Regions from separate parts of the Blautia sp. MSK.18.38 genome, predicted to be linked through region 1. Evidence: predicted binding sites of a transcription regulator. Region 1 holds the regulator's gene; each other region holds the start of a gene.
What was found. Region 1 encodes NrdR, which represses ribonucleotide reductase genes. Its sites were predicted from a motif close to CACAANATNTTGTG; they were not measured.

Region 1 (7,600 bases):
TACTTCCTCAAAACCGAAGCGCCGGTCATTGATAAAACCATTTGTCAGATCCTTAATGTCATACCCGCGATAAGAAAGCTTACCTGCGCAGGGAACCTCTTTTCCGTCCACGATCTTCGTTGCCTGGACATTGGAGATCTGGGTCAGTCCTGCAAGGACACCCTTTCCATTCAGGTCACGCAAGCCTCGCTTGACATCGTATTTGCCATATAAAGACAGATCCAGTTTGTCATTCTCACGACAGATCTGGGTAAGTTTCTCAATCTCAGGTGTCACTTTCATGTTGAATTTGCTCATCAGTTATTTCCCCTTTCGATTTCTGTTTTATTGCTGTTCGATAACGGTCCCTCCTCATTCCCCTCTCAAGCAATTCTGGTCTTATTTGTATATCCCGGCGTAGCTGGCCGGGATATTTCAGATATATTATAACATTTTTTTCGGTTCCGGTCTATGCCGAAAATATAACCGAATACCTGCTTTACAGTTTATCGGTTATGAGCAGGCAGCGAATGCGGATCGCAAATCTCTTCTTGTCTATCTGCGATCAGCCCTGCTTATATGTAGCAAAGAACTCTTTCATCTTCTTCATTGCCTTGTCAAGCTGGCGGATATCCGGCAGATAAACAATACGGAAGTGATCCGGCTGGTTCCAGTTGAATCCCTTGCCTGGAACAACAAGCACCTGTTTCTCATGAAGAAAATCCAAAGCAAACTGTTCATCATTGAAAATATTGAATTTCTCAGTATCGATCTTCGGGAATATATAAAATGCCGCATGTGGTTTTACAACGGAAATTCCCGGAATATCATTCAGTGCCTTGTAAATAAAGTCTCTCTGCTCATAAACACGTCCGCCCGGCTGCGTATATTCATTGACACTCTGATATCCGCCAAGTGCAGTCTGTACAATAGACTGTGCCGGAACATTTGAGCAGAGACGCATGGAAGAGAGCATATTGATTCCCTCTATATAACCCTTCGCCTTACTTTTTGCACCACTTAAGATCATCCATCCGATGCGGAAACCTGCGATCATATGAGACTTGGACAAGCCTGAAAATGTTACACAGAACACATCGGGTGCAAGGGATGCAATCGAAGTATGTTTATATCCATCCATAACAAGACGGTCATAGATCTCATCAGAAAAGATGATCAGCTCATTTTCTCTTGCAATGTCTGCGATCTGTTCCAGGATCTCCTTCGGATATACTGCACCTGTAGGGTTATTGGGATTGATGATAACGATCGCCTTGGTCCTTGGTGTGATCTTGCTCTTGATATCCTCAATATCCGGATACCAGTCAGACTGTTCGTCACAGATATAATGAACTACATTTCCGCCTGCCAGTGTTGCAGTAGCTGTCCACAACGGATAATCCGGAGCCGGGATCAGGATCTCATCCCCGTTATCAAGCAGCGCCTGCATACAGAGGTTGATCAGTTCACTGACACCATTTCCCGTATAAATATCATTAATGGTAACTCCCGGGATCCCGCGAAGCTGTGCATACTGCATGATCGCTTTTCTTGCAGAAAAAATGCCCTTGGAATCGGAATATCCCTGGGAAGTACGAACATTACTCAGCATATCCAGGATCACTTCCTGAGGTGCTGAAAACCCAAACGGATACGGATTACCAATATTCAGCTTCAGAATCTCCATTCCATCTTCTTCCATTCTGGCAGCCTCATCCACAACCGGTCCGCGCACATCGTACAGCACGTTGTCAAGCTTTGATGATTTCCCGAATGTTCTCATAAAAACCACTCCTCTTCTAATTTTCACTATTATTTAACCATTTTAATTTCATAGTCAAAAAATATTTATTCTATATCATCTCACATTTAGGCTTTCAACGCAAGAAATAAAAATTTAAAAAAATTAAATTTAGCACTTCCCTTTTTTAGCATGTTAATGTATAATAGCACTCGAATTTAGTTTTCAACGCAATTTAATATGTGATGAGGAGGAAACAACAATGTCTTACACAGAAGAAGTTTATGAAAGAGTTGTAGCACAGAATCCTGGCGAGCCAGAATTCCATCAGGCAGTTAAGGAAGTTCTCGATTCCCTTAAAGTCGTAATTGACAAAAATGAGGAAGAGTATCGTAAACTTTCTATCCTTGAGCGTCTTGTAGAGCCAGAGAGGATCATCTCCTTCAAAGTACCGTGGATCGATGATAACGGAACTGTACAGGTTAACAAGGGATATCGTGTTCAGTTCAACAGCGCCATCGGACCATACAAAGGCGGCTTAAGATTCCATCCTTCTGTAAATCAGGGTATCCTGAAATTCCTTGGTTTTGAGCAGACCTTTAAAAACTCTCTTACAGGTCTTCCGATCGGCGGTGGAAAAGGTGGCTCCAACTTCGATCCTAAGGGTAAATCTGACAGAGAGGTTATGGCATTCTGCCAGAGCTTTATGACAGAGCTTTGCAAATATATCGGCGCAGATACAGATGTTCCGGCTGGTGACATCGGTGTCGGCGGACGTGAGATCGGTTATCTCTTCGGACAGTATAAGAGAATCCGTGGCCTTTATGAGGGTGTCCTTACAGGAAAGGGTCTTTCCTTCGGAGGTTCCCTGATCCGTACAGAGGCTACCGGTTACGGTGTTGTATACATGCTCAACGAGATCGCCAAAGCTCACAATGATTCCGTAGAAGGAAAAACAATCGTTGTAACAGGTTCCGGTAATGTAGCTATTTACGCTGTTGAGAAAGCTACTCAGCTTGGTGCCAAGGTTGTTGCAATGAACGACTCCAACGGATATGTCTACGATCCGAACGGAATCAACCTTGACGTCGTAAAGGATATCAAAGAAGTAAAACGTGGACGTATCAAAGAATATGCAGACCGTGTTGAGGGTGCTACCTACACTGAGGGACTTGGCATCTGGAATATCAAATGTGATATCTACCTTCCATGTGCTACTCAGAACGAGCTTGGTCTTGACGGAGCTAAAACACTGGTTGCAAATGGCTGCAAATACGTCGTTGAAGGTGCAAACATGCCTACTACTCTTGATGCAACAACATACCTTCAGGAGAACGGTGTTCTCTTCATGCCTGGTAAAGCCGCAAACGCTGGCGGTGTTGCCACATCTGCACTTGAGATGAGCCAGAACTCCATGAGACTTTCCTGGACAAGAGAAGAGGTTGATGAGAAACTCCACCACATCATGATCGATATCTTCCACAAAGCTGATGACGCTGCTAAACGTTACGGTATGGAAGACAACTATGTTGTAGGTGCAAACATCGCCGGCTTCGAAAAAGTTGTTGACGCTATGAAAGCTCAGGGTATTGTTTAATTAAGTTTCCTGAATCATTAATATATATTTATAGCAGGGACCGCAGAGGATTTTTCCCAGGCGGTTCCTGTTTTTTTGTATCCACTTTTACGATCTCTGAAAAATCGAACATTCATGTTTCAAAAAAGGCCGGTTGTCTTTTGACAATCGGCCTGAAATCTCCTGCATTTGCAGTCTATTCATTTAATCTCTTAATTGATCAGCTTCTTCAGCTCATCCATAAAGGTACTGACATCTTTAAACTCTCTGTATACAGACGCAAATCGTACATACGCCACCGCATCCAGATCCTTCAGATGCTCCATAACGATCTCTCCGATCTTGGTACTGCTGATCTCACGGTCTTCTGACCGGAAAATATCTCCTTCTATGGAATCGATCATCTCTTCCACTCTCTCAATGGGAATGGGGCGCTTATAGCAAGCACGAAGAACACCATCCTGGATCTTGGAACGTTTATAGCTTTCCCGGTTCTGATCCTTCTTGATCACAGTCAGCGGAATCGTTTCCACCTTCTCATAAGTTGTAAAACGCTTTCCGCAGGCATCACAGAGACGGCGGCGGCGGATGGAATTGGTATCCTCTACAGGTCTGGAATCTACAACTCTTGTATTATCCTGGTTACAGAACGGACATCTCACAGAACTCTCCCCCTTTCCGGATCAGTAAATCATTACTAAATTTGTTTTTATTATAAAATAAATGCACATAATGTGTCAATAATCGGACTTGCATAAATTTTACAGATTTTCCATAAAATCATACCAGGTGATGAATTTATGCGCATCTGTGAGCTGAAACAAAAAGAAGTGATCAATATCCATACCTGCCGCAGTCTTGGCTGCCCTCTTGATGTGGAATTCTGCTGTGAAACCGCACGTCTGAAAGCCCTGATCATGCCGGAACCGGGAAAATTTTGCTGGTGTTTTTCCAAAGAAAATGAATATTCCATTCCATGGGACTGCATCCGCCAGATCGGCGAAGATATCATCCTTGTTGATTTCCGTAATGAAAAACTGCTGTCCGGAGAATAAATACCTCCTTATTGTCAAGGCCCTTTATTTTTTATATTTTCCCTGAAAAAGTATATTTCAACCGCCCTCTGAGAATCATCTTAATGTACTGACAAGACAAGGAGGATTCTAAGATGGCACTGAATAAAGTTGAAATCTGCGGAGTAAATACCTCAACCCTTCCCGTTCTCGATCAGGAAGAAAAGGCGGAGCTCTTTAAAAGAATCAAAGCTGGCGATGAAGAAGCCAGGGAATTGTACATCAAAGGCAATCTGCGGCTTGTTTTAAGCGTGATCCGGCGTTTTCAGAACAGCAGTGAAAATCCGGATGACCTTTTTCAGATCGGCTGCATCGGCCTGATCAAAGCGATCGATAATTTCGACACCACTCTTCAGGTAAAATTTTCCACCTATGCAGTTCCCATGATCATCGGAGAGATCCGAAGATATCTCCGTGATAACAACAGCATACGGGTCAGCCGTTCTCTGCGGGATATCGCTTACAAAACCATCTATACCCGGGAAAACTATATGCGGCAGCATCTCAAAGAGCCTACCATTGCAGAAATCGCTGATGAGATCGGTATCGACAAGGAAATGATCGTCTATGCCATGGATGCGATCCAGAGCCCGGTAAGCCTTTTTGAGCCCGTGTATTCCGAAGGCGGAGATACCCTATATGTTATGGATCAGATCAGTGATAAAAAGAACCTGGAAGAAAACTGGGTGGAGGATATTTCTCTTCGAGATGCCATGAACCGGCTTGGAGAGCGTGAACGTCACATTATCGATCTCCGCTTCTACGAGGGAAAAACCCAAATGGAGGTAGCTGATGAGATTGGTATCTCCCAGGCTCAGGTCAGCCGACTGGAAAAACATGCTCTTCGCAGTATGCGAAACTATCTCCGGAATTGATTCATCTCTCTTCAGACAAAAAGCTGCAGCAGAATATCTGTTATCCTGCCGCAGCTTTTATCTCTTATTTCAGCGCTTTCTCAATTTCTTCGATCACGATCCGAAGCGCCTTCAGCCTTGCATATTTCTTATCTACGGATTCCAGAATGTGCCATGGTGCATAAGCAGTGCTGGTTTTCTGAAGCATCTCATCTACTGCTGTTTCATACTGATCCCATTTTTCACGGTTTCTCCAGTCCTCATCCGTGATCTTCCACTGTTTTTCCGGATTGCTCTGGCGGTCGTTGAACCTGGCAAGCTGGGTGTCCTTATCAATGTGGACCCAGAATTTCACGATCACAGCGCCCCAGTCAGAAAGCTCCTTCTCAAATTCATTGATCTCATTGTAGGCACGTCTCCAGTCATTCTCGCTGCAGAAGCCCTCCAGACGTTCTACCATCACTCTTCCGTACCACGTCCGGTCAAAGATGGCAATGTGACCATCCTTGGGAAGCCTTGTCCAGAAACGCCACAGATAATGACGGGCTTTTTCATGAGGCTCCGGACTTGCGATAGGATGTACCTCAAATCCACGGGGATCAAGAGCCTCCGTGATCCTCTTGATATTTCCTCCCTTTCCGGCAGCATCCCAGCCTTCATAGGTGATGATCACAGGCACTCTTTTTCGGTAAAGACGGTTATGCAGGCTTCCAAGCTTTGCCTGCAGTTCCTTAAGCTCAGCCTTGTACTCTTCATCCCCCACTTCTTTTCCATCCAGAGGAATCTCGCTTAATCTGGGCATCTCCATCAGAGGAAAAACATTCTGCAGGATCGGCACTGCATGTTTGCTGTTTTCCATGGCAACCTCTATATTGCTAATCATGGTTTCCAGTACCTGCAGTTCTGCCCACTTCCGGTCACCGGCATCGACAATATACCATGGAGCCGCAGATGTATTGGTATCCTGCATATACTGGTCGAAAATCTTTCTGCACTTCTTATAATGATCATTCTGCCAGAGATCATATTCATTGACTCTCCATCTGGTATCCTTGCTTTCCAGAAGGATGCCCATACGTTTTTCCTGTTCTTTCCGATCGATCTGCATAAAAAATTTCAGGAGTACATATCCATTATCCGTCAGCTGACGTTCAAATCTCCGGATACTGTCAATCCGTTTTGAATAATTGTCACCCTTCAGCTTTTTATCCATACGTTCACGACAGGTCTGATCCATCCATCCTGAATCCAGGAATGTAAACTTGCCCGCTTCCGGGATTTCCCTGAAATATCGGTAAAGAAATGGTTTCCGAAGTTCTTCCTCTGTAGGTGCTGACATAGTCGCAACTTTGAAGAAACGAGGATCGATATTCTTGATCACTTTACTTATAGTACTTCCTTTTCCGGAAGCTCCCCAGCCTTCAAACAGCACGATCACCGGAATCTTATGCTCTTTCAGAGCCATCTGCAATTCATATAATCTGGTTCTTGCAGCACTTAAACGCACTTTGATATCCTCTTTTTCCGGAATCTGTTCCGGGTTCCAGTTTTTCAACATCTGCATCGTCCTTCCTCGAATTTTTTGAATATTCTTATTATACCACAGGAGTCCCTGTTTTACGACGAATTTTACATAGATTTAACGCATCATTCCGAAAAAATATCCATATTGCACAATTGTAACTCTTGTTAAACAGCTAAAAATATTTTTTAACCTATTGACATTTTGATCTTCTCTTCATACAATATAGGCGCTGTTCGTTATTTTTTTAACTCGTAGTCAAACGGATATTCGCAACCCCGCAGGGGACTTCCTTGATTCGGTTAAAACAGCACAAAAAAGCTGCCCCAAGCAGCAAATCTCAAGGAGCCGATCATGAAACTTACAGAAGAACTTCTGAAAGAAATGGAAAAGAAAAAAGAACTCTACGGTGACGGCATCATCATGCCGGATGGGGATTACCGCCTAATCCAGGACGGACATTTGAAGACCCTTATGGCCCTTTTACCATATACGGAAAACGAAATCTGGAAAATGATCCCGGAAGATGATTCCGCTCTTTTCTGGCTGGTAGAAAAAACAGGCTGCGTGCTGACAGATGTCAATTCCGCCATTGGAATGAAAATGACCCCCGCACAGCAGAAAACTTACGAAGCACTTTCCAGCCGTGGGATCGTCTCTGATGAATACTATGACCTTACCAGGCAGCGAGAAAAAGCCCGCGCCCAGCATGCTGCAAAGCAGAACATATAGATCACGTAAATGTTCACAATACACATTTACCCCATAATTTCATATACCCAAAAGCAAAAACTGCCATCGGAACCGCAAGCCTCAAACAGGCCCATAACTCCGGTGGCAGCTTTTATTATTTAT
Region 2 (7,600 bases), on a different contig from region 1:
AAAAAAGTGATCGGAGACCGTATCTCCAACATTACAGAAGTTGCTTATGCATTCCAGGAGATCGACGATCTTCCGGGCAATTTTACAAAACCGGCGGACCGTACCAAGCCATGGGGAACCGGACACGCTGTACTGGCAGCAAAGAAAGTCCTTTCCGAGCCATTCGCTGTTATCAATGCAGATGACTACTACGGAAAAGAAGCCTACGTAAAGGTGCATGACTACCTGGTACAGGATCATCCGCAGGATGGCCCGATGCACATCTGCATGGCAGGTTTCCGCCTTGGAAATACATTAAGTGACAACGGAAGCGTCACAAGAGGAGTGTGCCATATTGAGGATGGTAAGCTTGTGGGCGTTACAGAGACACATAACATCTTCAAGACAGCAGACGGCGCAGAGACAAGAAATGACGATGGTACAGCAGAAACACTGGATACAAAGAGCCTTGTTTCCATGAATATGTGGGGACTGACACCGGAATTTATGGAGATCCTTGAGAAAGGCTTCGTTGAGTTCCTTGGCGGGATCAAAGAGGGAGACATCAAAAAAGAGTATCTTCTTCCTGAGCTTATCGACCAGCTGATCCATTCCGGAAAAGCAGCGGTAGATGTTCTTGAGACAAAGGACGAGTGGTTCGGTGTTACCTATCAGGAGGATAAGGCATCTGTACAGGCTGCATTCAAAAAACTTACAGATGACGGCGTTTATCCGGAAGGACTGTATCAGTAATAAAGGAGAACATTATGGGTAAATATTTCGGAACAGATGGTTTTCGTGGTGAAGCAAATGTAAAACTTACAGCAGATCATGCATTTCGTGTGGGACGTTATCTCGGCTGGTATTACGGCAGAGATCACAAGGCGAAGATCGTGATCGGCAAGGATACAAGAAGAAGCAGTTACATGTTTGAGTATGCCCTTGCGGCAGGACTTACCGCATCCGGAGCAGATGCCTATCTGCTTCATGTAACCACAACTCCAAGTGTATCCTATGTGGTACGTACAGAAGATTTTGACTGCGGTATCATGATTTCCGCAAGCCATAATCCGTTTAATGATAATGGAATCAAGGTCCTTAATGAGAACGGACAGAAGATTTCCGCAGATATTGAAGCACGTATCGAGGCATATCTGGACGGCGAGATCGAGGAGCTTCCGCTGGCAACCGGAGAAGATATCGGCTGTACTGTGGATTTTGCATCCGGAAGAAACCGTTATATCGGACATTTGATCTCTATCCCATGCCATGATTTCAAAAATATCAAGGTTGGGCTGGATTGTTCCAACGGAAGCTCATCCGCCATTGCCAAGAGCGTTTTTGACGCACTTCGTGCAAAAACCTATGTGATCAACAATGAGCCAAACGGAACCAACATTAACCGTGGCTGCGGTTCCACACACATTGAAGTTCTGAGACAGTTCGTAGTAGATAAAGGCCTGGATATCGGTTTTGCATATGATGGTGACGCAGACCGCTGTATCGCCGTAGACCACCGCGGAAACATCATTGACGGTGATAAGATCATGTATGTGTGCGGCAAATATTTAAGAGAGAAAGGCCAGCTCAACGGAAATACAGTTGTAACAACCGTTATGTCCAATCTTGGTCTTTACAAGTCTCTGGAGCGTGAAGGCATCGACTATGAGCAGACTGCAGTTGGTGACAAATACGTTGCTGAGAACATGATGGAAAACAATTACAGTATCGGTGGTGAACAGTCCGGACATATCATCTTTAGCCGCTATTCCGCTACCGGTGACGGGATCCTGACTTCTCTTATGATCATGGAGGCATGTGTGGATCAGAAGGCCACACTCTGCGACCTTGCAAAGGAGATGAAGGTTTATCCGCAGCTTCTCCGGAATGTGCGTGTTTCCGACAAGAAAACCGCACTGGAGAACGAAAAGGTAAAAGCAGCCATTGAGGCAGCCGCAGAGGCACTTGGCGATGACGGACGTATCCTGGTACGTGAGAGTGGTACAGAGCCGCTGATCCGTGTTATGGTAGAAGCGGGAACGGATGATCTCTGCCATAAATATGTAGATAGTGTTGTTGATGTGATGGAAGCCGAAGGGCTTGTTGTAGAATAAGGAATTCCATGAAAAAAACAAAGACCGTATTGATTCTTGCAGCCGTTACAGGAGCCTTGCTTCTGGGCGGCTGTGGCAGTGAAAAAACAAAAATATATGAACAGGCCGGAAAGGATCTTTCCCAGGGAAGCTACAAGTATGCCCTGGAGGAGTACCAGAGCTCGATCCAGAACGGAGTGAAGCTGGCACAGTCCTATCGCGGGGCAGGTATCGCAAGCCTGCGTCTTGGCAAATATGAGGATGCGGTGAATAGCTTCACGGAAGCTCTGAACTGCGATAAAGTAAGCAAAAGCCTTCGTAAGGATATCCTGTCCTACCGGGCTACTGCAGAGCTGAAGTCTGGAAAATACGAGGATGCCATGGCAGACTGCCAGACACTTGGAGAAGATTTTTCCATGGATGCAGGCAGTTATTTCCTCACCGGAAAGGTTGCCCTTGCCATGGATTCCTACGAAGAAGCCGCATCTAACTTCAAACAGGCCTATGGAGAAGATTCCACCTATGATATGGCGATCGAGATCTATGAGGCATATCTGGATAAGGATATGGAAGCGGACGGAACCAGATATCTGGAAGCTGCTCTTTCTTCTGAGGCCAAGGATGCCCAGGACCACTGTGACAGAGGCCGTGTCTACTATTATATGGAAGACTACAGCAATGCAAAAAAAGAGCTTCTGGAAGCAACCAAGAAGGATAATACGGAAGCATTGCTTCTTCTGGGAATGGTATATCTGGCCCAGGATGATGTGGAAAATGCTCAGGCAATGTACAAGCAGTATATTTCTGCAGTGGGTGATTCCGCCAAGGGCTATAATGGTCTGGCACTGTGCGATATCCGAAGCGGAGATTATGATTCCGCCCTTGATAACATCACAAAAGGCCTTCCGACAGCTACCACAGACGAGATGCAGAGTCTTCTGTTCAATGAGATCGTAGCCTATGAAAAAAAGCTGGATTTTGCTACTGCACTGACCAAGGTCCAGGAATATATTGAGATGTTCCCTGAAGATTCCGCTGCAAAAAAAGAGCGGGCTTTCCTGAAAACCAGAACGTCTTCGGAGGGCTGATATGGAATATTTTGAGGAAATACAGGACAGGGTTATCCTGATCGGTGTCCAGGCAGATCGGGGGGATGACATGGAGGAATCCCTGGATGAGCTTGGAGAACTTGCGGCTACGGCAGGTGCGGCGGTTGCAGGCAGGATCATTCAGAATCGTGAGGCCGTACATCCGGGCACCTATATCGGAAAAGGCAAGATCGAAGAGGTAAAAGGTCTTCTCTATGCCCTGGATGCCAATGGTGTGATCTGTGACGATGAGCTTTCTCCTGCCCAGATGAATAATCTGGAGCGGGAGCTGGAGTGCAAGGTTATGGATCGTACCCTGCTGATCCTTGACATTTTTGCGAAGCGTGCCGTCACAAGTGAAGGCAAGATCCAGGTAGAGCTTGCACAGCTTCGTTACCGGTCTGCACGTCTTGTGGGACTACGTTCTTCTCTTTCGCGACTTGGAGGAGGAATCGGAACCAGAGGCCCTGGTGAGAAAAAGCTGGAGACAGACCGTCGTCTGATCCGGAACAGGATATCCGCACTGAAGCAGGAGCTTTCCCAGGTAGAAAAGCACAGAGAGCTGATCCGTTCCAGAAGAGCTGTGGGAAATCTGAAGACAGCAGCCATTGTTGGCTATACCAATGCAGGAAAGTCAACGCTTCTGAATACACTGACAGGCGCTTCGGTGCTTTCGGAGGATAAGCTGTTTGCCACACTGGATCCGACTACCCGTCTTCTGACACTGGATGACGGACAGCAGCTTCTTCTTACGGATACCGTAGGCTTTATCCGCAAGCTTCCCCACAATTTGGTGGAAGCCTTCAAGAGTACTCTGGAGGAAGCCAAATATGCAGATTATATCATTCATGTGGTAGATGCATCCAATCCTCAGGCGGAGATACAGATGCATATCGTATATGAAACCCTGAAAGAGCTTGGTGCTTTGGGAAAAAAGACGATCACACTTTTTAACAAGCAGGATCGTGTTTCCGGGGAGAGCTTTCGGGATCTCCGAGCAGACCATACGCTAAAGATTTCCGCACGGACAGGAGAGGGGCTTGAGGAATTTAAGCAGCTTCTTTCTGAGATACTGGCAGAAGGACAGATTTATATGGAACGGCTTTTTCCTTATTCGGAGGCCGGTCAGATCCAGCTGATCCGTGAGTATGGACAGCTTCTTTCGGAAGAGTATACCGAAGGAGGGATTGCTGTAAAAGCAAGAGTTCCGCGGGAAATCTATCCGAAAGTCACATAATGTTAAAATATCTACTCAGTACCATATATAGTACCGTGAACAAAACGGGCACTATATATGGTGCTTTTTATGTTGACGCAAAGAGGCGTGTCTGATACAATAAGCCTACAGCGCTTTGAACACAGATCGTGAAACGGAGTGTGTTCGTAAGCAGGCAAGTGAGGCGGAATGGAATATCCGCTTATAAATAAATGCATGAGGGAGGCATTTTCTTATGTTTCAGGTAGTAAAAAGAGACGGTGAATTAGACGAATTTAAAATGGGGAAGATCACCGCGGCAATTGATAAGGCATTTGATGCCAAAGGTAAGAATTACAGTTCGGATATGATCGATCTTCTGGGACTTCGTGTTACAGCGGATTTTCAGAATAAGATCGAGAACAACCGGATTTCTGTTGAGGATATCCAGGACAGTGTGGAGAACGTACTGATCCAGGCCGGATATTCTGATGTTGCCAAGGCGTATATCCTTTATCGTAAGCAGCGTGAGAAGATCCGCAATATGAAATCCACCATCCTTGACTATAAAGAGATCGTAAACAGCTATGTAAAGGTTGAGGACTGGCGTGTAAAGGAGAACTCAACGGTTACTTATTCTGTAGGAGGTCTGATCCTAAGCAACTCCGGAGCAGTTACCGCAAACTACTGGCTGTCTGAGATCTACGACAACGAGATCGCAGATGCACACAGAAATGCAGATATCCATATCCATGATCTGTCCATGCTGACCGGTTACTGTGCAGGCTGGTCCCTGAAGCAGCTGATCCGAGAGGGACTTGGTGGTATTGAGGGTAAGATCACTTCTGCACCTGCAAAGCATTTAAGTGTACTCTGCAACCAGATGGTGAATTTCCTGGGTATCATGCAGAACGAGTGGGCGGGCGCACAGGCATTTTCATCCTTTGATACTTATCTGGCACCTTTTGTAAAGGCAGACAACCTTTCCTATCCGGAGGTTAAGAAATGTATTGAGTCCTTTGTATATGGCGTAAATACTCCAAGCCGCTGGGGCACTCAGGCACCATTTTCCAACATTACACTGGACTGGACCGTTCCGGACGACCTTGCAGAGCTTCCGGCTATCGTAGGCGGCAAGGACATGGATTTCAAATATAAGGACTGTAAGAAAGAAATGGATATGGTCAACAAGGCATTTATCGAGACCATGATCGAGGGAGATGCCAACGGACGTGGATTCCAGTATCCGATCCCGACCTACTCCATCACAAAGGAATTCGACTGGTCTGATACCGAGAACAACCGTCTTCTCTTTGAGATGACTTCCAAGTACGGTACTCCGTATTTTTCCAATTATATCAACAGTGATATGAAGCCAAGCGACATCCGCAGCATGTGCTGCCGCCTCCGTCTGGATCTCCGTGAGCTCCGCAAAAAGAGTGGTGGATTCTTTGGCTCCGGTGAGAGCACAGGCTCTGTAGGCGTTGTTACCATCAATATGCCGCGTATCGCATATCTTTCCAGAACGCCGAAGGAATTTTATCAGCGCCTGGACCACATGATGGATATCTCCGCAAGATCTCTTCATATCAAGAGAGATGTGATCAGCAGGCTTCTGGATGAGGGACTGTATCCGTACACGAAGAGATATCTTGGAAGCTTTGACAATCATTTTTCCACCATCGGTCTTGTGGGAATGAACGAAGCGGGCTTAAATGCCTGCTGGCTGAAAAAAGACATGACAGATCCGGAAACCCAGAAGTTTACAAAAGAGGTTCTGGAGCATATGAGAAGCCGTCTTTCAGACTATCAGGAGCAGTATCCGGGAGAGCTTTTCAACCTGGAGGCAACACCGGCAGAGTCCACTGCATACCGTCTTGCCAAACACGACAGAAGCCGTTATGCGGATATCAAAACAGCAGGAAAAGAGGGCGACACTCCGTATTACACAAACAGTTCTCATCTGCCGGTTGATTACACTGCGGATATTTTTGATGCACTGGATATTCAAGACGATCTGCAGACTCTGTATACTTCAGGAACCGTATTCCATGCATTCCTTGGGGAGAAGCTTCCGGACTGGAAGGCAGCGGCAGCGTTGGTACGTAAGATCGCAGAGAATTATCGCCTGCCCTATTACACCATCTCACCGACCTATTCCGTATGTCAGGAGCATGGCTACATTAGCGGCGAGCACTTTACCTGCCCGAAATGTGGAAAGAAGGCTGAGGTTTACAGCCGTATCACAGGATATTACCGCCCTGTACAGAACTGGAATGATGGTAAGACCCAGGAGTACAAGAATCGTACCCTCTATGATATTACCCATTCCCAGCTGAAAAAGGTCCACACCAGTGTGATGACCATGAAGGGTGACGAGGTGGAGATCCAGCCTGTGGAATCTCATAAATATCTTTTTACGACCAGCACCTGTCCAAACTGCCGTATGGCAAAGAAAATGCTGGAAGGCGAAGAACTGGAGATCATCGATGCTGAGCAGAATCCCGAGCTTGTCAAGCAGTATGGGATCCGTCAGGCGCCTACACTTGTGATCACTGACGGGGCACAGGTTAAGAAGTATGTGAATGCTTCTAACATTCAGAAGTATGTGGATGAAGAGTTGGATTGAGCTCTTCGGGGCAATTGTAAATTGTAATTAAAATGGCTGGACGCATGTCTGTTTGGATGTGCGTCTGGTCTTTTTTATATAATTTTTTATTTTTTGTCTTTTTGTTTTTATATTTTTGGGGGGGATTTTCGTTTTTGTGGAAAGGTGGTTGACATTTCATGTCGGGATGGTATACTTATGCATGGGTTTAATGATTGAAAGTGTTACACTTTAATGTACGAATATATGTATATCGCTGTGATACCGCGTGGGGGGATCCGGGAATTGTTTCCCGGCGGAAATTTGCGAGGGGGAAAGCACTCAAAGTTGCGAAGCCCGTTTTTCCCCCTCGCGCTCCCCCTTTCCGGGCACGCTTTTTTGAGCGTACGTTGTGGTGTGTGATATGTTTTGTATAGGGCGATGGATTCGACGGTATCGGGAATTCAAGGCTGAGCCAATGGATGAGGGCGGACGAGAAAGCGGCCCGCATAGCGGGCCTGTTCCCTGATATGAGATTTATATTCTGTGATATTTAACTGAATCAAGTAAGTCCCCTGCAGAGTTGCGAAAAGCAATAAGCAGTGGGTGAGGACTTGCATGTATCAGGAGAAGTGCAGGCTCTTTCTGATAAACTCCG
Region 3 (7,600 bases), on a different contig from region 1:
ATTGGCTATCTCTACCTGATAACGGATGGTCTGCCCTGCTTTCATTTTTTTATTCTGTGCAATTACCGACAATTCCATATCAGCCTCAGCAGCCTCCACGTCCAGCATAGGAGAGATTCCCTCTGCGATCACCAGCTCTTCCCCGTTTTCTTCTGTCATGAGAAAGGTTCCCGCACCGGTACAGTCCTTCTGAAGCGGTTCCTCCTGAGTCACAGGATAACTGCTTTTCTCTGCCGGAAAACGGTATTCCTGCCGCAGAATCAGCGGGATACGGAAAAAGATCTCATCCTGCCCGTTCTGCTCCACGTTCAGCACGCTTTCCAGCTTTGTGATCTCTGTAGCTTCACCGCTCTGGCTCCTTACAGAAATCTGCTGTGCAGCCATATTTTTCGGGACAGAATCCGTTTCCGGAACAAAATACTCCGAAATATACGTGACCAGCGTCAGCTTTTGCGTCTCCTCAAACTCACCTTCCTCTTCATTCCCTACATTTTCCCCTCCGGTCGACGTTCCTTCCGGTGTGAGCGGACCCGTTTTCTCCTGCTCTTCATCCTCCGGCTGTACTGTTTCCCCGGATGCCAGCTGCTCCACGTGCTCATATCCTTCCTCCATTTCTATTCCGATTCCTTCCACAACCTTATCCACCGGCAATTCCTGTTCTGCCTTCTCTTCCTGCTGCAAGTCATCCTCTGGCAGCTCCTGCTCTGGCTCTTCTTCCTGCTGCAAGTCATCCTCCGGCAGCTCCTGCTCCGGCTCTTCTTCCTGCTGCAAGTCATTCTCTGGCAGCTCCTGTTCTATCTCTTCTTCCTGCTCCACCGATGGATCTTCAATCTTATGAAGTTCATCGTCCCACTTCTCATTTTTCTCCTTATCCTCCGAAAACCTTCTCCCGGACAGCCATTCATTCAGGCCGCGAATCCGGATCCCAAGCTCCGCCTGTCCGGATTTTATGTCTTTCCAGAACACACTCTGATCGATAAACGGTGCCTGTCCCGGCAAAAAATCTGCTCCCAGAGTCAGCTCCGGTTCTATTGTTCCTCCCAGCATGGCTCCTGCCAGCACTGTCACAATTCCGGCTTTCTTCATCTGTTTCCATATTCTGTTTTTCATGGCTCTTCCTCATTTCTGCCTGATCTGGCATTTCTTATACACATGTTTTTTTTTACAGAAGCTTACTTTTCCACAGACAAAGGCATCCCTCCCCGACAAATGGTGCATGATCAATATTTTTTTCGATAAAATAAAATGGATTTCTGCATCGAAACGATGCGTGAACAGATCCCGCAGAATGCAGGATCAAGACTTTTTCAATGTATCACATTTTCAGACCATGCGCAACCGGATATAAAAATTATAAAGTTTGTTTAAACTTTCTTTATAAATTTTCCATTTCTTTTAGATTAACGACATATTTTAAACATATTTTCTCTATATAATAGGTGTTGGATAGATGAAAAACCACTCTCTATCTCCCCCCTCAAAAAATAGTAGGAATCAAACCGTCTGACTGGATCAGGCGGTTTTTCCTGTCTCGGAAAACACTCGATTTTCTATTGCATTTCCCACATAGGTCTTTTATAATAAAATATAATACTCGTGCATCGTTTTCGATGTACTCGTTACTGAATACAGTAACTGATTTCATTCCAATTTTTAAGAGAAACGAGGTATTTCCTATGAGCGAAAAAACCGTAGTAGTTGCATTAGGCCACCGGGCACTTGGCACCACACTTCCAGAGCAAAAAACAGCTACAAAACTCGCAGCGAAGGTAATCGCAGATCTGGTAGAGGAGGGAACCCGCGTAGTGATCTCCCACAGCAACGGTCCGCAGGTAGGGATGATCCACACCGCAATGAATGAATTCGGTAAGGCACATCCTGATTATACATTTGCACCAATGTCCGTATGTTCCGCCATGAGCCAGGGTTATATCGGCTATGACCTTCAGAACGCCATCCGTGCTGAGCTTATCTCCAGAGGGATCTACAAACCGGTCAGCACAGTTCTGACACAGGTTGTCATCGATCCATACGATGAAGCATTTGCAGAGCCGGAGAAGATCATTGGACGTGTTCTTAACGCAGAAGAGGCCGAGGCTGAAGAAGAAAAAGGAAACTTTGTCACAAAGGTGGGCGAGGGCCAGTACAGACGTATCCTTGCAGCACCGAAGCCACAGAAGATCGTAGAGATTGAAACCGTAAAGGTCCTCTCTGCAGCAGAGCAGATCGTCATTGCCGCAGGCGGCGGCGGAATCCCGGTTCTTGAGCAGGGAACTCAGCTGAATGGTGCCAGCGCCATCATCGAGAAAGACCTGGCAGCAGGACTTCTTGCAGAAGAACTGAACGCTGATACTCTGATGATCCTTACAAGCGTCGAGAAAGTAAGCCTTGACCATAATACGGATCACGAATCTTATCTGGATACTATTTCCACAGAAGATGCCAAGAAATATATTGCCGGCAAACAGTTTGCGGCAGGCTCCATGCTTCCTAAGATCGAAGCAGGTGTTTCCTTCGTGGAGAAGGGAACCGGACGCCGTACCATCATCACAGACATGGCCCATGCAAAAGACGGCTACCGTGAGAAGACCGGAACTATCATTAAATGATCATTTTACGGACTCAGAATACAAAGTGAACTATAAAACTTCACTTTACATAAAAATATCCCGCAGACGGCTGCTGGTCTTACCGGCAGCTCTGCGGGATATTTTTTTTACTGTCTGGCTCCACATCCGATCACTGTTCCACAGTTGATCGGGCAGCCAGTATTTACATAGATTTTCGCTCAGCGATCTCAGCCATCTTCGCCGCATTCAGGCGGGTATCTCCATGGACACGGCTGTAGGAAAGATATCCGTTCATACGGTCGATCTTGGTCAGGTTTCTGGAACCGCAGACAGGGCATACATCCATCTCCAGTTCCTCATGACCACAATCGTCACAGTATGCAAGAGAAAGGTTCACTCCCTCATAATATCCCAGATCCATGGCTCTGCGGATCAGTGTACGGATAGCTTCCTTATTGTAGCCGATCGGATAACGTACATACTGAATCTTACCTCCATTGCAGAGTTCCCAGAAACGTCCCTCCAGATCCTGTTTCTCGATCGGAGTTACATCCTCTGTTACATGGCAGTGGAAGCTGTTGCTCACATATGGTCTGTCAGAAACGCCCTCAATGATTCCATACATCTTACGGAACTGCTCTACCTGCAGTCCACAAAGACTCTCTGCCGGTGTTCCGTAGATCGCATAAAGATAACCATCTTCCTTCTTGTACTGATTTACCTTGTCATTGATATATTTCAGAACCTCCAGAGCAAACGCCCCATCCTCGGCAATGGATTTGCCATTGTAAAGCTCCTGAAGCTCATTTAACGCTGTGATACCGAAGGAAGCTGTCATAGGCTTCAGGATCTTGCCAATCTTTTCATTCGGTTTCAGATGTCCGCCGTAGAAACCGCCTTCACAGTATGCAAGCGGGTTGGTGGATGCACGCATCTGTCCCAGATATTCGTAAGTGCGGATATGCAGGTTACGGATCATTTCCAGATAGAAATCCAGAACCTCATAGAAATCTCTGCTCTCCGCTCTAGCCTTTGCAAGGATCATCGGAAGATGAAGGCTTACCGCACCAATGTTAAAACGTCCCACAAAAACAGGCGTATCATTCTCATCCGCCGGCTCCATACCGCCACGCTCATACCACGGACTTAAGAAAGCACGGCATCCCATCGGGCTGATGACCTTCTTGTATTTCCTGTACATACTGGAAATATAGCCTGCGCCGGACATAGACAGCCAGTCCGGATACATGGTTTTGGAGGAACACTCCACACCAGCCTCAAAAATATCCTCACAGCACTTTCCGGGACCATGGATCTCTTTGTCATAAAGGAATACGATTTTCGGGAAAAGTACCGGTTTCTTGTGTCCGGCCTTACCCTGTCCTCCCTGATGGACCTCAAGAAGGGAAATCGTACACATCTTCTCAAACTGCTCGGTTCCGAGACCAAGTGTCACCGTAACAAACGGATAATCACCTCTGGAAGAACCGACGGTATTCAGCTTGTACTCAATTCCCTGCCAGCCCTGGTCATAATCCCTGCGGACCTTATCAAGAGCATACTCAATAGCTCTCTCCTCACGGCCACTCCAGCTCTCATCCGAGTATTTCATAAATTCAGAAATATATTTATCATAGCTCTTCTTCGCATACGGTGCCAGGATCTTATCAACCTCCGGCACTGTAAAGCCACCATACTGCTGTGCTGCTGTACTGAGAATGATATCCCCCATAACATCAAAGGCTGTATCCAGAGTCTTCGGCTCGTTATACCAGACATTGCCCATCTCAAAACCGCCACTTAAAACAGCTGCCACATCGAACAGACAGCAATTCATGGTATCCAGACGTGCAGACTGGTCATGAATATAAATGTAGCCGTCCTTACATGCCTGAAGCTCATTACGGTTCATAAAAAACTTCCGATAGAGTTCCTTGTTCAGCTCATTAAAGATCAGGCTTCGTTTCGTGGCAACAAGGGCGCTGTCTGTATTGGCATTACTTTTATCACCGATATAACGGATCGCCTGACTCTTGGTATAGACATCATCCATCATATGGATAAAATCCAGCTTGTAATTCCGATAATCACGGTAGCTCTTGGCAACTGCCGGATTCACACGCTCCAGAGCCCCCTCTACGATGTTGTGCATCTCCTGGATCTCGATCTCATTCTTTCCAAGGGAATCCGCATGCTCCTGGGCAAAACGGCAGATAAAATCCTTCTCCTCGTCTGAAAAAGTATAAAGAATACGCTCTGCGGATTTGTTCACGGCAGCCACGATCTTCTGCGGATTAAACTCCTCTCTTGTCCCGTCTTTCTTGATCACATATAACATTGCTCATCCCTCCCTGTGCTATATATAAGTCGCTGTGCAAAATACTATATATAGTACCTATATCTTCTATATATTGTTTTTCATCTATATGTTGTGCTAGGCATGAGTATAACACAGCTGAGGAGAAAAGAAAAGGGATATTTCTGTATACACGAAAATACAGACACTTAGCACTGCCTGATCTCACTGCAGAAATATTCTCACAAATTTGTTCCGATCCAGTCTGCAAGAAAATCCCATAATTTTGGAAGCAGAATGGCCAGTGTCACTATAAACCATATGATCCAGCCTGCCCCGCTGCTTTTCTGATCTTTTTTTTGCTGTTTTTTTTCCCTGTTCTAAAACTTCTGCACGATTTCTGCCCACCGTTGTTTTATTCCTGGTATTAACTGCCGCTGCAGTCTTACGTCCGGCTGCTGCACCTGCATTCCGGCTTCTGGTTAGATTCCGATTCAAATCGGTATTGCGGCTTGCATTCGTATTCCGATTTATATTTGTATTCCGGTTTGCGTTCGTATTCCGGTTTACGTTTCCGTTATGTTGTGTTGTTTGATCAGCATCCTGTCCATACTGCCGCATCATATCCCGCACTTTGGCGGAAGCATGTTTATAATGTATCTCCCGGGGCTCATTCAAATGATATAACACCTCATCATTTCTGTAAGGCATCCCACATAATGAACACCTGCCATTTACAACCTTACCCCCACAAACCTGACACCTTTGACCTGCCATAAGCTCCCTCCATTCTATCCGTCAAAACGGATATTTATATTTCCGTCGTAAACATAAGCATTCTTTTTTCAGTATATCACACCAGGCATTTAATACCCAGCATTTTTCTACGATACCCCAAAAGACTTCCCCTCTCATTATATTGCCACTCCACCCATTTTCTGCTATAATACCCCACAGAGCAATAAGCCTAAAAATCATCAGGAGGAGCCGATAATGAATACAATCACAATCCCCGCAACCTATCATGCAGACCTGAACCTCCATGACACACAGATTGCGATCAAAACAGTAAAAGATTTCTTCCAGCAGACACTCTCACAGAAGCTGAACCTTCTTCGAGTATCCGCTCCAACATTTGTAGCACCGGAATCCGGCCTTAACGACAACCTTAATGGTGTAGAGCGCCCGGTAAGCTTTGATATCAAGGCTATCGAAGGAAGCAACGCCGAGATCGTACACTCCCTTGCCAAATGGAAACGCTACGCACTGAAAAAATACGGATTTTCTCACGGAGAGGGTCTTTACACAGATATGGTAGCCATCCGCCGGGATGAAGATCTGGACAATATCCACTCTGTTTACGTAGACCAGTGGGACTGGGAAAAGATCATCTCCAAAGAAGAGCGTTCCATAGAGACTCTCAAGGAAACCGTACGCACCATTTACAGTGTCCTTCGTAAAACTGAGAAATACATGGCTGTACAGTATGACTACATCGAGGAGATCCTTCCGAAGGATATCTTCTTTATCACAACTCAGGAACTTCTTGACATGTATCCGGACTGCACACCGAAGGAACGTGAATATCGGATCACCCGTGAAAAGGGCGCTGTCTTCCTTATGAAAGTCGGCAAAACCCTCACCAACGGCGAGCGCCACGACGGACGTGCCCCGGACTATGATGACTGGGAACTGAACGGTGATATCCTCGTATACTATCCGGTACTTGACATTGCCCTTGAGCTTTCCTCAATGGGAATCCGTGTTGACGAGGACGCACTTGACCGCCAGCTTACCGAAGCAGGCTGTGATGACCGAAGAGAGCTTCCATTCCAGAAGGCCATCCTGAACAAAGAGCTTCCGTACACCATCGGTGGTGGTATCGGACAGTCCAGGATCTGTATGTTCTTCCTTCGTAAAGCACACATCGGAGAAGTACATGTCTCTCTCTGGCCGAAGGAGATCACAGATGCTGCAGAGACACACGGACTTCAGCTTCTCTAAAACAGCCTACAGATTTATTTATAATTTTCGCGGAAATGAGGTAATAACGTGAACATTCTGTTTTTTCTGATTCCCAAAAGCGAAGTAGCCTACATCTTTGAGGATGAAACTCTTCGCCAGACCCTCGAAAAAATGGAGCACCGCAAGTACTCCTGCATTCCTATCCTCACCATGGACGGCAAATATCTCGGCACCATCTCAGAGGGAGATCTCCTCTGGGGCATGCGCCGTGCAGATATCCACGACATCAAGGAAACAGAGGGAATCCCGATCATGGCGATTCCACGCCGTGCCACCTACAAACCGGTCCATGCAGATTCCAATATGGAAGATCTCCTGGATCGCGCCATTAATCAGAACTTCGTACCGGTGGTAGATGACCAGGGCTCCTTCATCGGGATCATAACCAGAAAATCTATCATCAAATACTGTTACAACGAAATAAAAGCCGCACAAAAAACTGCCGGTGAAGAAATCCACTGAGCAGCGGAAAGAAAAAGGATGGCTTCCGTTCCTGCACAGGTAGGAATCGGAAGCCATCCTTTTTTGATCCGGCAGTTGTATTCCGGATTTTTATTTTATTTTTTCGCGGATCATACTCAGTGCATCTTCATCTGCCACAACCGTGAGATCCGGGTGAAGCTGCAGGATAGATGCCGGAACCTTCGGTGTGATCGGTCCGTACAGGGAATTATACAGGGCTTCTGCCTTGGATGTTCCCGTTGCCACA

Region 2: the regulator NrdR is predicted to act here: its motif matches at 4,447-4,460, upstream of NE638_RS04330 (ribonucleoside triphosphate reductase).
Region 3: the regulator NrdR is predicted to act here: its motif matches at 4,951-4,964, upstream of nrdD (anaerobic ribonucleoside-triphosphate reductase).

What each region holds. Positions count from the first base shown of each region.
Region 1 covers NZ_JANFYP010000012.1:36,724-44,323, reverse strand. Annotated here, with positions in the region: gene NE638_RS09120 (citrate/2-methylcitrate synthase) at 1-297, opposite strand, end outside; gene NE638_RS09115 (aminotransferase class I/II-fold pyridoxal phosphate-dependent enzyme) at 545-1,762, opposite strand; gene gdhA (NADP-specific glutamate dehydrogenase) at 1,983-3,317, shown strand; gene nrdR (transcriptional regulator NrdR) at 3,509-3,958, opposite strand; gene NE638_RS09100 (YlmC/YmxH family sporulation protein) at 4,097-4,351, shown strand; gene sigG (RNA polymerase sporulation sigma factor SigG) at 4,465-5,244, shown strand; gene pap (polyphosphate:AMP phosphotransferase) at 5,309-6,781, opposite strand; gene NE638_RS09085 (hypothetical protein) at 7,100-7,477, shown strand.
Region 2 covers NZ_JANFYP010000004.1:140,451-148,050, reverse strand. Annotated here, with positions in the region: gene NE638_RS04350 (nucleotidyltransferase family protein) at 1-732, shown strand, start outside; gene glmM (phosphoglucosamine mutase) at 747-2,093, shown strand; gene NE638_RS04340 (tetratricopeptide repeat protein) at 2,102-3,160, shown strand; gene hflX (GTPase HflX) at 3,162-4,397, shown strand; gene NE638_RS04330 (ribonucleoside triphosphate reductase) at 4,612-6,984, shown strand.
Region 3 covers NZ_JANFYP010000004.1:118,325-125,924, forward strand. Annotated here, with positions in the region: gene NE638_RS04225 (DUF11 domain-containing protein) at 1-1,110, opposite strand, end outside; gene arcC (carbamate kinase) at 1,677-2,609, shown strand; gene nrdD (anaerobic ribonucleoside-triphosphate reductase) at 2,773-4,908, opposite strand; gene asnA (aspartate--ammonia ligase) at 5,860-6,870, shown strand; gene NE638_RS04245 (CBS domain-containing protein) at 6,919-7,353, shown strand; gene nagB (glucosamine-6-phosphate deaminase) at 7,444-7,600, opposite strand, start outside.